One region of the Streptomyces sp. NPDC051677 genome, then DNA from elsewhere that is predicted to be linked to it. Evidence: riboswitches for the same ligand, from Rfam matches in the RefSeq annotation. Region 1 holds a riboswitch; each other region holds the start of a gene.
The links. Region 1 has a riboswitch for cyclic di-AMP ahead of ACIBAF_RS40315 (M23 family metallopeptidase). Riboswitches for the same ligand answer to the same signal wherever they lie in the genome.

Region 1 (3,012 bases):
TTCACCCAGTTGCCGATGATGGTCTCGGACTCACCGCCGGAGTTGCCCTCGACCCACGCCGAGTAGGCGTCGGCGGTGTCGAGGAAGTTGCCGCCGGCGGCCGCGTAGGCGTCGAGGACGGCGAAGGAGGTCGTCTCGTCGGCGGTCCAGCCGAAGACGTTGCCGCCGAGGGAGAGCGGGAAGACCTCGAGGTCGGAGGAGCCGAGCTTGCGAAGAGAAGTCATGCTTCATATCAACGGGCTCGGGCGGCACACCCATTCCATGGGCAACGCAAAGAACGTGTGAACACCCCTGAGGGGGCCGCCCTGAGTGGCCGCCCTGAGGGGTGTTCCGGTCCTACGGGTATGACAGGTGCTCCCCGGAGGGACTGCTCAGGGGTTGAGGCCCTTGTCGCGCAGCCAGGCCATCGGGTCGACGCCGTCGGAGTTGCCGTTGGGGTGGACCTCGAGGTGGAGGTGGGGCCCGGTCACGTTGCCCGTCGCGCCGACGCGGCCGATCACGTCACCGGTGCCGACCTTCTGGCCGACACTGACGCTGATGGAGGACTGGTGGCAGAACCAGAGCTCGGTGCCGTCGTCCAGCGTCAGGATGGTGCGGTAGCCGTAGGAACCGGCCCAGCCCGCCTCCGTGATGGTGCCGCTGTGGACGGCCTTGATGAGCGTGCCGGTGGGAGCGGCGAAGTCCAGGCCCGTGTGGTAGCCGGAGGACCACATGGAGCCGGCCTGACCGAAGGTCGAGGTGATCGTGTACGAGGAGGTCGGCAGCGTGTACTGCTTGGCGAGCTCGGCCAGGCGCGCGGCCTCGGCCTTCTCCGCGGCCTCCGCGGCGGCCTTCGCCTTGACGGCGGCTGCCTTGGCCTTCGCGTCCTGCTCGGCCTTGGCGACGGCGTCGCTCGCGGCCTTGGCTGCGGCGGCCTCGGCGGCGGCCTGGGCCTTGGTCTCGATCTGGGTCTGCTGCGACTCGGCCTGCGCCATGATCCGGCTGCGCAGGGCCTCACCGGCGTCGGAGGCGCTCTGGCTGCTGTCGTCGGCGGTCGTCTCGGAGCCGAAGCTCGACAGGGCCGGCGCGGCGTCCTGGGCGGGCTCGTCGTCGGAGATGAGCGAGCCGACGTTCGGCAGGTCCGGCAGGGAGATGGAGACGGGGGCCTTGCCGGTGTTGGCGCTGGCCATGCCTCCCGCGCTGACGGCGGCTATGACGCCGACGCCGAGGACGGTGGAGCTGCGGGCGAACCCGCCGCCGCGCTGCTTGGCGACACGGTGCTTGCCGCGTACCGGGCGAATGGACTCCGCGGTGGGGTTCCACTCCTCCCAGGGGCCCTCGTCGGTGCGGTAGTCGCCGTAGCCGAAGGTCTCGGTGGACCGCTGGGCGGGCACGAACGGGGCTTCTGGGGCAGGCCGGTTGGACGCCACGCGGGCGTACTCCTTTCCTTCCGTCGCCTACCGGGTTAGCTGACGGGTTCGGAGCGGGAAGGTCTCCTACGCGCGTATACCGGCCGTGGACTCCGCGAGTTCACGGTGGCTTCCGTGCGATTCACCCCAAGGTGGTGGTTCCCCGGTTCCCTTGCGGGATTCGGCAGTGCGCACGGAGCCGACTCTTGTGACGGCTGGGACGACCGCGCTGCGTTATCGAACGTTAATAGACCTGGGGGCCGGTTTCCAAGCTCTTCTGCTTGATCAACAACATTTTCGGCCTGGGACTTTCGACCCATGACCGGTGAAAAACGGGCGAGTTGACGGAAGGGACGTCCAGAAACACAGCGCACGCACAGTAACCAACCAGCCACATGCCCGGGATGGGCGCCGAGGAGTCCCGGATACGCACCGAGGGCCGGAACCCTTTCGGATTCCGGCCCTCGGCCTTCAGTAGCGGGGACAGGATTTGAACCTGCGACCTCTGGGTTATGAGCCCAGCGAGCTACCGAGCTGCTCCACCCCGCGTCGTTGTGACTCCAGTCTACGCTACTTCCGGGGCGCGAAACACCACGGTTTACCGCCGCCCCTGACGCCCCGCCCTCACCGCCTCATTCCAGGTGCCGGTTCGGGGCCTTCGCCCGCGCCTCGAACTCCGCAAGGACGAGGACGTCGACGCCCGCGGCCGTCAGGAGCCCGGTTCCGTCCGCCTCCGTCACGAAGGTGTCGGGCTCGCGCCAGGCGGTGACCACCCGGCGCACGCCCGCGTCGAGGATGAGGCGGGCGCAGGGGGAGGGACGGGAGGAGCGGCGGGCGCAGGGTTCGAGGCTGCTGTACACGGTGGCCGTGGGCAGCCGGGGGTCGGCGGGGTCGAGCTTCGCGAGGGCCGCCTCCTCGGCGTGCACGACCGGGTCGCCGGCCTCGCGGGAGTGACCGCGGGCCAGTTCCGTGCCGTCGGCGGCCACGATCACCGCGCCGACGCTGAATGCGGTCCGCGACGGCGGGCACTGGGCCGCGAGCTCGCAGGCGAGGGCCAGCCAGTGGCGGTCGGCCGCGGCGGCGAGCGGTCCGGCGCCGGGGGCGGTGGGCTGGTAGCGGTTCAGCACGACGTCCTCGATGCGCCGCGTCTCGACCAGGCGCAGCCGTCCGCCCTGGTAGCCGCCCGGCCCGAAGAGGCGGGGCGCGTCCGGGTCGCCCACGAAGAGCGGGGCGACGACGAGCTGGAGTTCGTCGGCGAGGCCCTGCTGGAGCAGCTGGGTGTGGACGGTGCCGCCGCCCTCGACCATGAGACGCCGCACGCCACGCACATCGTGCATATGTTCGAGGAGGCGGCGCCAGTCCAGTTCGGGGCCGAGCGGGACGACGTCCGCGGCGATGCCGAGTGCGCGGGCCCGCTCGGCGCCCTTGTCCGTCGTGCAGACGACCTTCTCGCCGCCCGTGTGCCAGAAGTTCGCCGCGGGATCGAGCTCGCCGGAGCCGCTGACCGTGACCTTGAGGGGGTACGGCGGCCGCCCCTCGGCGACGCGGGCGGCGCGCCGCTCCGGGGAGTTCACGAGGAGCCGGGGGTTGTCCGCGCGGATGGTGCCGGCGCCGATGAGGATGG
Region 2 (3,012 bases), on a different contig from region 1:
GGTCGCCGAGGGTCTCGAGGAACTCCCCGAGACCGTCTGATCAACCCCTGGGAATTGAGGGCTGCGGGGCTCGTCCGAATTATCGGGCGAGCCCTTCGCATTTCCCGCCAACGGGCAGCAGAAATAATCCCCCGCGAATTATCTCCTCTTTGTATACGGCTCTCGTGTTAATGCCGCACGCTCGTCATGTTTACGGGAGGTTGCGAAGTCCTCACACGGTCGACGCGCTCCGGTCCGCCGGAAAAGCGCAGTCGGTGCGCCACTGTGGTGCGCTCGGTGTGCAGCGCCGTGATCGCCCGTGCGCGCTCCCCGTCGCCGCGCGCCACGGCGTCCACGATCGCGCCGTGCTCCGCCCAGGACTCCACGGGGTTGACCGGCGCCTCCACCGTGTACATCCAGGCGATCTTGTGGCGAAGCTGGGTGAGCATCGAGGTCAGGGCGTGGCTTCCGGAGGACTGGGCGAGCGTCTCGTGGAACCAGCCGCCCAGGGAGCGCAGATCCTCGCTGTTGCCCCTCCTGGCCCGCTCCTGGCCCAGCCGGACGAGGCCGCGCAGCACCTTCAGGTGGGCCTCCGTGCGCCGCTGGGCGGCCCGGGCGGCGCCGAGCGGCTCCAGGAGCATGCGCATCTCCAGCACGTCCGCGGCCTCCTGCTCGGTCGGCTCCGCGACGCACGCGCCCGCGTGCCGCCGCGTCACGACGAAGCCCTCGGCCTCCAGCGTGCGCAGCGCCTCCCGGACGGGGACGCGGGAAACGCCGTAGCGGCGGGCGAGGAGTTCCTCGGTGAGGCGGCTGCCGCGCTCGTAGACACCCGCGACGATGTCGTCCCGAATGGCCGTGCACACCGAGTGCGCCGGAATACGCATGACGGACCTCCGCCTTAATCCCCGTGAAACGTCGACGGTTGACGTGTGTTCCGTGACTCTATTGCAATGAGCGGGAATTTCCGATGGCGGGTCGGAATCCATGGATATTTTTTGGACAGCAGGGCATCGGAAACGGCGAAAGCCCCGGCCGGGAGGGCCGGGGCTGGACGATCTGTCGCCGTGCGTCGTCAGACGTTCACGCCGTGCTGGCGGAGGTAGGCGACCGGGTCGATGTCCGAGCCGTACTCCGCCGTGGTGCGGGCCTCGAAGTGCAGATGCGGACCGGTGACGTTGCCGGTCGCGCCGGACAGGCCGATCTGCTGGCCGGGAGTGACCTGTTGGCCCACCGAGACGCTGATGGACGACAGGTGTCCGTACTGGGTGTACGTGCCGTCGTTCATCTTGATGACCACCTGGTTGCCGTACGACCCGCCCCAGCCGGCCTCGACGACGGTGCCCAGGCCGACCGCGTGCACCGTGGTGCCGGTCGCGGCGTGGAAGTCGATGCCGGTGTGGCTGCCGGAGGACCACAGCGAACTGCTGGCGTGGTAACCGGTGGAGACGTAGGAACCCGTGATCGGCGGCACGAAGGCGTTGAGTCGCTTGCGCTCGGCCTCGCGGGCGGCACGCACGCGTGCCTCGCGCTCCTCCACGGCCTTCTTGGCGGCCGCCTGGCGCGCGGCCTGCTCGTAGGCGGCCTGCTTCTGCACGGCGACCTGGTCGTCGATCTGTTCGGCGGCGGCCTCGCCGGCGGTGACGACGGGGATCAGCCCGGTCTGCTCGGGCGTGGGCTCGGCGGCGAAGGCCGGAGCGGAGGCGACGGTGGCCATGACACCGGTGGTGGTGAGCGCCGCGACGCCCGCCGCGCGCGCGGTGGTGCGCTGCATCCGGCTGGGCCGACGGTGCTTCCCGGTGGCGCAGGTGAACGCCATGAAGTGGGGGGTGTCCTTTCCTTCCCTCTCGCCTACCGGGTTAGCTGACGGGTTCGGAGCAGGAAGGTCTCCTACGGACCCCCTCGCGGCTCGCGCGGGCGTCCGATTCACCCCAGGGACTTCTGGGCCCCTCCAGCCGCGAAGGCGGCGACAGGAGGGAGGGTCCCCGGCTCCCCTGGCTCGCGCCGTACGGGGACTCGGCGATGACTGTCCGGTGCCGCGGCTGCGGCGCACTGCCTGACGAACAGCCCGCATGAAGCTAAGCGGGACGGGTTTCAATCCTCAAACGAATCCCGGTTTTTGTAGCGCATCCCACAGGGCAGACAGGCAACCTCCGCCTCAATTCGGACACGCAGCGGCCCTGGTGACGTTTCCGTCGGCCAGGGCCCCTGCGCGCGTGTGCCGTTGGCGCGTGCACCGCGCCTGCCGGTCCGCCTACTCGGCGGACACGACCTTCACCTCGCCGATGCCGAGGGCCTCCACCGGCTCCTTGATCTGAGCCGCGTCGCCGACGAGGACGGTCACCAGCCGGTCCACCGGGAAGGCGTTCACGGCCGCCGCGGTGGCCTCCACGGTGCCGGTCGCGGCGAGCTGCTGGTACAGCGTCGCCTGGTAGTCGTCGGGCAGGTGCTGCTCGACCTGGTCGGCCAGCGTGCCCGCGACGGCAGCGGCGGTCTCGAACTTCAGCGGCGCCACCCCGACCAGGTTCTGCACGGCGACGTCGCGCTCGGCGTCGGTCAGGCCCCCCTCGGCGAGGGTGCGCAGCACCTTCCAGAGGTCCTCCAGGGCGGGACCGGTGTTCGGGGTGTCCACGGAGCCGCTGATGGCGAGCATCGCGGCGCCCGAGCCGTCCGGCGCGGACCGCAGGACCTGCCCGAAGGCGCGGACGCCGTAGGTGTAGCCCTTCTCCTCGCGCAGGACGCGGTCCAGGCGGGAGGTGAGGGTGCCGCCCAGGCAGTACGTGCCGAGCACCTGCGCGGGCCACACGCGGTCGTGCCGGTCGGCGCCGATCCGGCCGATCAGCAGCTGCGTCTGGACGGCGCCGGGGCGGTCCACGATGACGACCCTGCCGGTGTCGTCGGCGGTGACCGGCGGCACGGGCCGCGGCTGGGCCGAGGAGCCCGTCCAGGCGCCCAGGGTGTCGCCGAGGAGGGCGTCCAGGTCGGTGCCGGTGAGGTCGCCGACGACGACGGCGGTGGCCGTGGCGGGGCGCACGT
Region 3 (3,012 bases), on a different contig from region 1:
ACATCGGCCGGTTTTGACCCACTGGTGCCGGTCTCGATACGGCTCACCTTGGACTGGTGCCAGCCCACGAGCCGGGCCGCCTCACCACTGGTGAGGCCCGCCTGGGTGCGCAGCGTGCGCAGTTCGGCGCCCAGTTTCCGGCGGCGCACCGCGGGACCGTGTTGCATGGGCTCCTCCTTAGTCCTTACGGGCCGTCCAAATACGCTCTGTCGTCGCAGAGTTCACCGCATCGAGCGACAGATATATGCATATCTTGGTGGATCGCCACCCGTGACCGGCGCGGTAATGGCAGTCTGGCGAAGAAGCACCAGTCCGGGACCGTACTCGAACCACACGCACCGTGTCGGACTTCGGTCCCGTGGGAAAGGGACGACGTCGCCATGGCAGATCACCTGGAAGCATCCGTCACTCTGCCGAGCGATCCCGCTTCGGTCTCCACGGCCCGCGGCTTCGTGGCCGGCGCCCTCGAAGAGTGGGGTCTGCCGGGGGACACGGAGGCGGCCGACACCGTCCGGCTGATCGTCTCAGAACTCGCCACCAACGCCGTACAGCACACCTTCGGGCAGTCACCCACCTTCACGGTGGACCTCGTCCTGGACCGTGACGAACACTTGCGCATCGGTGTCACCGACAGCCACCCGCGCTTCCCGAAACGGCTGCCGGCCGCCGTCCAGCAGGACAACGGCCGAGGCTTGGTGATCATTCGCTGGCTGACCGCGGAGTGCGGCGGCAAGCTCAGAGTGCGGCCCACCCGGGAGGGCGGCAAGACCGTCATCGTCGAACTCCCGTGGACCGTCCCGGCGGCGGAGCCGGTGGCCGGAGCCCTGACTGCCCCGGCGGAGGGCGAGATCCCGGGGCGGTGACGGCGCGTCAGGGACGCCGGCGCCACCCCGGGAGACTCAGTGGACCCGATGGCTCAGCGGACCCGCCCGTACCAGACGCTCTTGGTCCAGATCTTCTGCAGTTTCACCACGTCCCCGGTCTTCGGCGAGTGCCAGATCTTGCCGTTACCCGCGTAGATCCCGACGTGGTACACGTTCGAACCCGAGTGGAAGAACACGAGGTCGCCCGCCTTGCGGCTGGACGCCGAGATGTGCTTCGTCTTGTTGTACTGCTGGGCCGCCGTCCGAGGCAGGGTCTTGCCCGCCTTCTTGTACGAGTACAGCGTGAGCCCGGAGCAGTCGAACCTCTTCGGCCCGGTGGCCCCGTACTTGTACGGAGCGCCCTTCTTGGAGGCCGCGATCTGGAGCGCCTTCGTCGCCGGTGTGGCAGCCGAGGCGTCCGGGGCGAGCCCGGGGACCACGACCGAGCCGCCGACGGCGGCGATGGCGAAGGCCGAGGCCGTACCGGCCCGGACCATGAGCGACGGGACACGATTGAGCGCAGTCATGCGCAACCCTTCGTCAGCCGCCTGTGAAGGATGACCTGTCGGATTCGGGCTGGCGAAGTTGCCCGGCCGCTGACGCGGCTTCACCCCAAGGGCTGCTCGGCCCGGTCATGGCGTGACCGTTCCGGCGACCCGTCGTGCTTGGGTCCTCCACTCCTGCCGATGCACTTCTGTCGACCGGTCATCCGGGCGGCGGCAGGACTCGGCGTCCGCCCGGACCGCCCCGCCTCTTGTGGCGGGGGCTTGTCGTCAGTCAGGGATCTTGGCTCACGGATGTCCGAAAATCCCAATGGAACCGGGGATTTGTGGGGTTACTCACCACTCACCCGTTCGGGTGGACACCCTGATGGCCGATCAGGTGTCAAGGCGGCCACAGGGCCCCGGACCAGCCATGGAGCCCTTTATTCCGCCCGAAGAGCGCCCATTTGCGCAACCTCTACCGGCCCGGGAAGACAGCGCACGCTACGCCGAACGAGGGTCCCTCGTCTGGTCCGTTTCAACTCCGCGCCGGACGGCACGCTCGGGGCGCGGTCCGCCCGGCCCAGGTCGCCTCGCGTCAACTGTCGGAGAGCGGAGGCACCGTGACGCGCGCCGCACGGCGCTCCCCGTCCAGGACGCGCAGCGCCCGCGCGAGTGTCGGAGCGTGCAGCTCGTTCTCGCCCCGCTGGTGCATCAGCGTCAGCGCGTCGCGCAGCGCGACCGCCTTGCTCACCAGCGCCTGGGCGGCACGCAGTCCGCGGTACGTGTCGCCGTGGTGGGCGGGGTTGATACGGCCGAGCAGGTCGACGACGTCGAGGTAACCGTCGATCAACTCGGCCTCGGCGCGCGTCAGCGCGGGCAGCGGCGGCAACTCGGGCACCATCGGCCCCTCACCTCCCGCCCTGGCCGCCGGCCGAGGTCTTGCGGGTGGTGATGATGCCGTCCACCAGGCCGTATTCCATGGCCTCCTGGGCGGTGAGGAACTTGTCCCGCTCGATGTCCGCGCTGACCTGCTCCGGGCTGCGCCCGGTGTGCAGGACGAGCATCCCCTCCAGGGTGGCCCGGATGCGCGCCAGTTCGTCGGCCTGGATCGCGAGATCGCTGGCCTGTCCTTCTACGGGCTCGGGCAGGGACGGCTGGCGGATCGTCATCCGCGCGCCCGGCAGCGCGAACCGCTTGCCCGGCGTGCCCGCCGCGAGCAGCACCGCCGCCGACGAACCGGCCTGGCCCAGACAGGTCGTCTCCACGTCGCAGGTGACGTACCGGATCGTGTCGTACAGGGCCGTCATCGCGCTGAACGAGCCGCCGGGGGAGTTGATGTACAGCGCGATGTCCCGGTCCGGGTCCTTGTGCTCCAGGTACATGAACTGGGCCATCACGTTGTTCGCCGAGAAGTCGTCGATCGGCGTCCCCAGGAAGACGATCCGCTCCTCCAGCAGCTTCGAGTACGGATCCATGGTCCGGCTGCCGAAACTCGTACGCTCGGTGAACTCGGGCAGGACATGGCGGGCGGACGGTCGGGTCATGGGAAACCCCCTCCTTCTGGCGTGTGCATCTGTAAGAAATGTACAGGACGTACGTGACGTTAGAATGGGGGTACATTCTAGTGATCCACTAAAAGCCGCAGTTCAGAGGCGGTATTCAGT
Region 4 (3,012 bases), on a different contig from region 1:
TCGTCGACCGCGAGGCCATGCCGTAGGCCTCGTCGACGCGCTGCAGCGCCTGCGGGAAGCTGATCTTCTCGCGCTGGGACAGGGCGTCGATCATCGCCTCGGCGCGCTCGCCGATGCCGCGCTTGGGCACGTTGAGGATCCGGCGCAGCGGCACCGAGTCCTCCGGGTTGGCCAGCACACGCAGGTAGGCCAGGACGTCCCGGACCTCCTTGCGCTCGTAGAAGCGGACGCCGCCGACGACCTTGTAGGGCAGGCCGACCCGGATGAAGATCTCTTCGAAGACACGGGACTGGGCGTTGGTGCGGTAGAAGACGGCGACGTCACCGGCCTTCGCGTCGCCCGCGTCCGTCAGTCGGTCTATCTCGTCGGCGACGAACTGCGCCTCGTCGTGCTCGGTGTCGGCGACATAGCCGGTGATGCGCGCGCCGGCGCCCGCGTTGGTCCACAGGTTCTTGGGGCGGCGGGACTCGTTGCGCTCGATGACCGCGTTGGCGGCGGACAGGATCGTCTGCGTGGAGCGGTAGTTCTGCTCCAGCAGGATCGTCGTCGCGTCCGCGTAGTCCTCCTCGAACTGGAGGATGTTGCGGATCGTCGCGCCCCGGAAGGCGTAGATCGACTGGTCGGCGTCACCGACGACGCAGAGCTCGGCGGGCGGCACGTCGTACTCGTTCACCGGCACGTCGACGGGGTGCTCGGAGGTGCCGACCAGCTCCCTGACCAGGGCGTACTGGGCGTGGTTGGTGTCCTGGTACTCGTCGACGAGGACGTGGCGGAAGCGGCGGCGGTAGTGCTCGGCGACGTCCGGGAAGGCGCGCAGCAGGTTGACCGTCGTCATGATCAGGTCGTCGAAGTCGAGGGCGTTCGCCTCGCGCAGCCGCGACTGGTACATGGCGTAGGCCTGGGCGAGGGTCTTCTCGAAGCCGTCGGCGGCCTGGGCGGCGAAGTCCTCCTCGTCGATCAGCTCGTTCTTGAGGTTGCTGATCTTGGCGCTGAAGGACTTGGGCGGGTAGCGCTTGGGGTCGAGGTCCAGGTCACGGCAGACCAGGGCCATCAGGCGCTTGGAGTCGGCGGCGTCGTAGATCGAGAACGACGACGTGAAGCCGAGCTTCTTGCTCTCCCGGCGCAGGATGCGCACGCACGCGCTGTGGAACGTCATCACCCACATCGCGTTCGCGCGCGGGCCGACGAGCTGCTCGACGCGCTCCTTCATCTCGCCCGCGGCCTTGTTGGTGAAGGTGATCGCGAGGATCTGCCCCGGGTGGACGTTGCGCTCGGCCAGCAGGTGGGCGATGCGGTGGGTGAGCACGCGCGTCTTGCCGGAGCCGGCGCCGGCCACGATGAGCAGCGGGGTGCCGGCGTGGACGACCGCCGCGCGCTGGTTTTCGTTCAGCCCCTCCAGGAGCGCCGCCGCGTCCAGCGCCGGGCGCGGGGCGCCGTCGCGGTAGTAGGCGTCCCGGTCCGGGGGCACGTCGAACTTCCCGCCGAACAGATCGTCCGGAACCGACTCCGGTCCGTGATCGTCCTCGGGCGGCGGCGGGGGTTCGTCCTCGTGGGCGCGGGGGCCCTGGAGGTCCGCCAGGAAGCTGTCGTCAAAGAGGCTGCTCATCGCTCTCCGAGTCTAGGGGGCGCCACTGACAACCGGCCGCCCTCCCGGAAACATCCCCCACTCACCCTCCGGCAGACCGCCGTCACGATCCGCGACGGACATGGTCGAAGCACGAGACCACAGCCCGAGGTCACGAAGACGTATCGGGCATATCACCCATCAACCTTCACACGGGCCACACGAGTTGGCTACCGTGCCGGACAGGCCGTACGACCCGCACCGGCGAACCCCGCCGGGCCGCGCGGCCTCCGCCGAATCCGACGCGCCCGCTCGCGCCAGCCGGAGCCGGGGACCCACCGAAACCCTGGGGTGAATCGGCCCAACTCCCTCTCGGGGAGGCGGCCGTAGGGCAACCCTTCCGATGATCTACCCGCCCGAACCCGACAGCTAACCCGGTAGGCGGAGCACTGGAAGGAGTCGCCTCCCTTGGCGTCGCAGCACCGCAAGCCGCGCTCCGCGGGCCCGCGCGTGGCAGGCATCCGCACGCCCGCTCTCGCCACCGCCGCGCTCACGTCCGTGGCCCTGCTCTCCCAGACGGCGAACGCGACCCCGTCGGACGACGGCAAGCCCAGCCTGGAGGAGGTCGAGAAGAAGGTCGACGACCTCTATCGCCAGGCGGAGTCGGCCACCGAGAACTACAACGCCGCCAAGGAGAAGACGACCAAGCAGCGCAAGCGGGTCGACAACCTCCTGGACGACGTCGCGCAGCGCACCCAGAAGCTCAACGAGGCGCGGGAGGAGCTGGGTTCCTATGCCGCGGCCCAGTACCGCACCGGCGCCTCCGCCCCCGACACGGCGACCTTCCTGCTCGCGGACACCCCGCAGGACTACTTCGACCAGAACCAGCTGATGAGCCGGCTGACCGACCGCCAGAAGGGTGCGGTCGACGACTTCGTCACCGAGCAGTCGGCGACGATGCAGAAGCGCCGGGAGGCCACGGAGAGCCTCGCATCGCTCACCGACACGCAGAGCGACCTGAAGACCGCCAAGGCCACCGTCCAGAAGAAGCTCGGCGACGCGCGCGAGCTGCTGTCCCAGCTGACGGCCCAGGAGAAGGCCCGCCTCGCGGCGATCGAGACGCAGAAGCGGGAGGAGGCCGCCCGGCAGGCGGCGGAACTCGCCCGACAGCAGGCCGCGGACCAGGCCGCGGCGCAGCAGGAGAGCGGCGCGGGCTCGTCGAGCACGGAGACCGGGACCGGGACCGGGTCCACCTCCCCTGCGGACTCCTCGTACGCCACCAAGGCCGAGAAGGCGCTCGCCTTCGCCCGCGCGCAGATCGGCAAGCCGTACGTCTGGGGCGCCACGGGCCCCGACTCCTACGACTGCTCCGGCCTCACCCAGGCCGCCTGGAAGGCCGCCGGCGTCACCCTCCCGCGCACCACCTACGACCAGGTGAACGCCGGCAC

Region 2: it holds a riboswitch for cyclic di-AMP, as region 1 does, so the genes downstream of both, ACIBAF_RS26505 (M23 family metallopeptidase) here and ACIBAF_RS40315 (M23 family metallopeptidase) in region 1, are expected to answer to the same signal.
Region 3: it holds a riboswitch for cyclic di-AMP, as region 1 does, so the genes downstream of both, ACIBAF_RS10580 (C40 family peptidase) here and ACIBAF_RS40315 (M23 family metallopeptidase) in region 1, are expected to answer to the same signal.
Region 4: it holds a riboswitch for cyclic di-AMP, as region 1 does, so the genes downstream of both, ACIBAF_RS19045 (NlpC/P60 family protein) here and ACIBAF_RS40315 (M23 family metallopeptidase) in region 1, are expected to answer to the same signal.

What each region holds. Positions count from the first base shown of each region.
Region 1 is NZ_JBITCT010000052.1:9,213-12,224, forward strand. It holds gene ACIBAF_RS40310 (aldo/keto reductase) at 1-224, opposite strand, end outside; gene ACIBAF_RS40315 (M23 family metallopeptidase) at 372-1,409, opposite strand; cyclic di-AMP (ydaO/yuaA leader) riboswitch at 1,417-1,585, opposite strand; tRNA gene ACIBAF_RS40320 (tRNA-Met) at 1,864-1,937, opposite strand; gene ACIBAF_RS40325 (dihydrofolate reductase family protein) at 2,021-3,012, opposite strand, start outside.
Region 2 is NZ_JBITCT010000024.1:21,005-24,016, forward strand. It holds gene ACIBAF_RS26495 (HPr family phosphocarrier protein) at 1-40, shown strand, start outside; gene ACIBAF_RS26500 (GntR family transcriptional regulator) at 168-863, opposite strand; gene ACIBAF_RS26505 (M23 family metallopeptidase) at 1,052-1,795, opposite strand; cyclic di-AMP (ydaO/yuaA leader) riboswitch at 1,810-2,008, opposite strand; gene ACIBAF_RS26510 (M16 family metallopeptidase) at 2,231-3,012, opposite strand, start outside.
Region 3 is NZ_JBITCT010000007.1:141,027-144,038, reverse strand. It holds gene ACIBAF_RS10590 (helix-turn-helix domain-containing protein) at 1-167, opposite strand, end outside; gene ACIBAF_RS10585 (ATP-binding protein) at 381-863, shown strand; gene ACIBAF_RS10580 (C40 family peptidase) at 917-1,390, opposite strand; cyclic di-AMP (ydaO/yuaA leader) riboswitch at 1,394-1,573, opposite strand; gene ACIBAF_RS10575 (hypothetical protein) at 1,944-2,249, opposite strand; gene ACIBAF_RS10570 (ATP-dependent Clp protease proteolytic subunit) at 2,257-2,892, opposite strand.
Region 4 is NZ_JBITCT010000014.1:179,560-182,571, reverse strand. It holds gene pcrA (DNA helicase PcrA) at 1-1,606, opposite strand, end outside; cyclic di-AMP (ydaO/yuaA leader) riboswitch at 1,846-2,025, shown strand; gene ACIBAF_RS19045 (NlpC/P60 family protein) at 2,033-3,012, shown strand, end outside.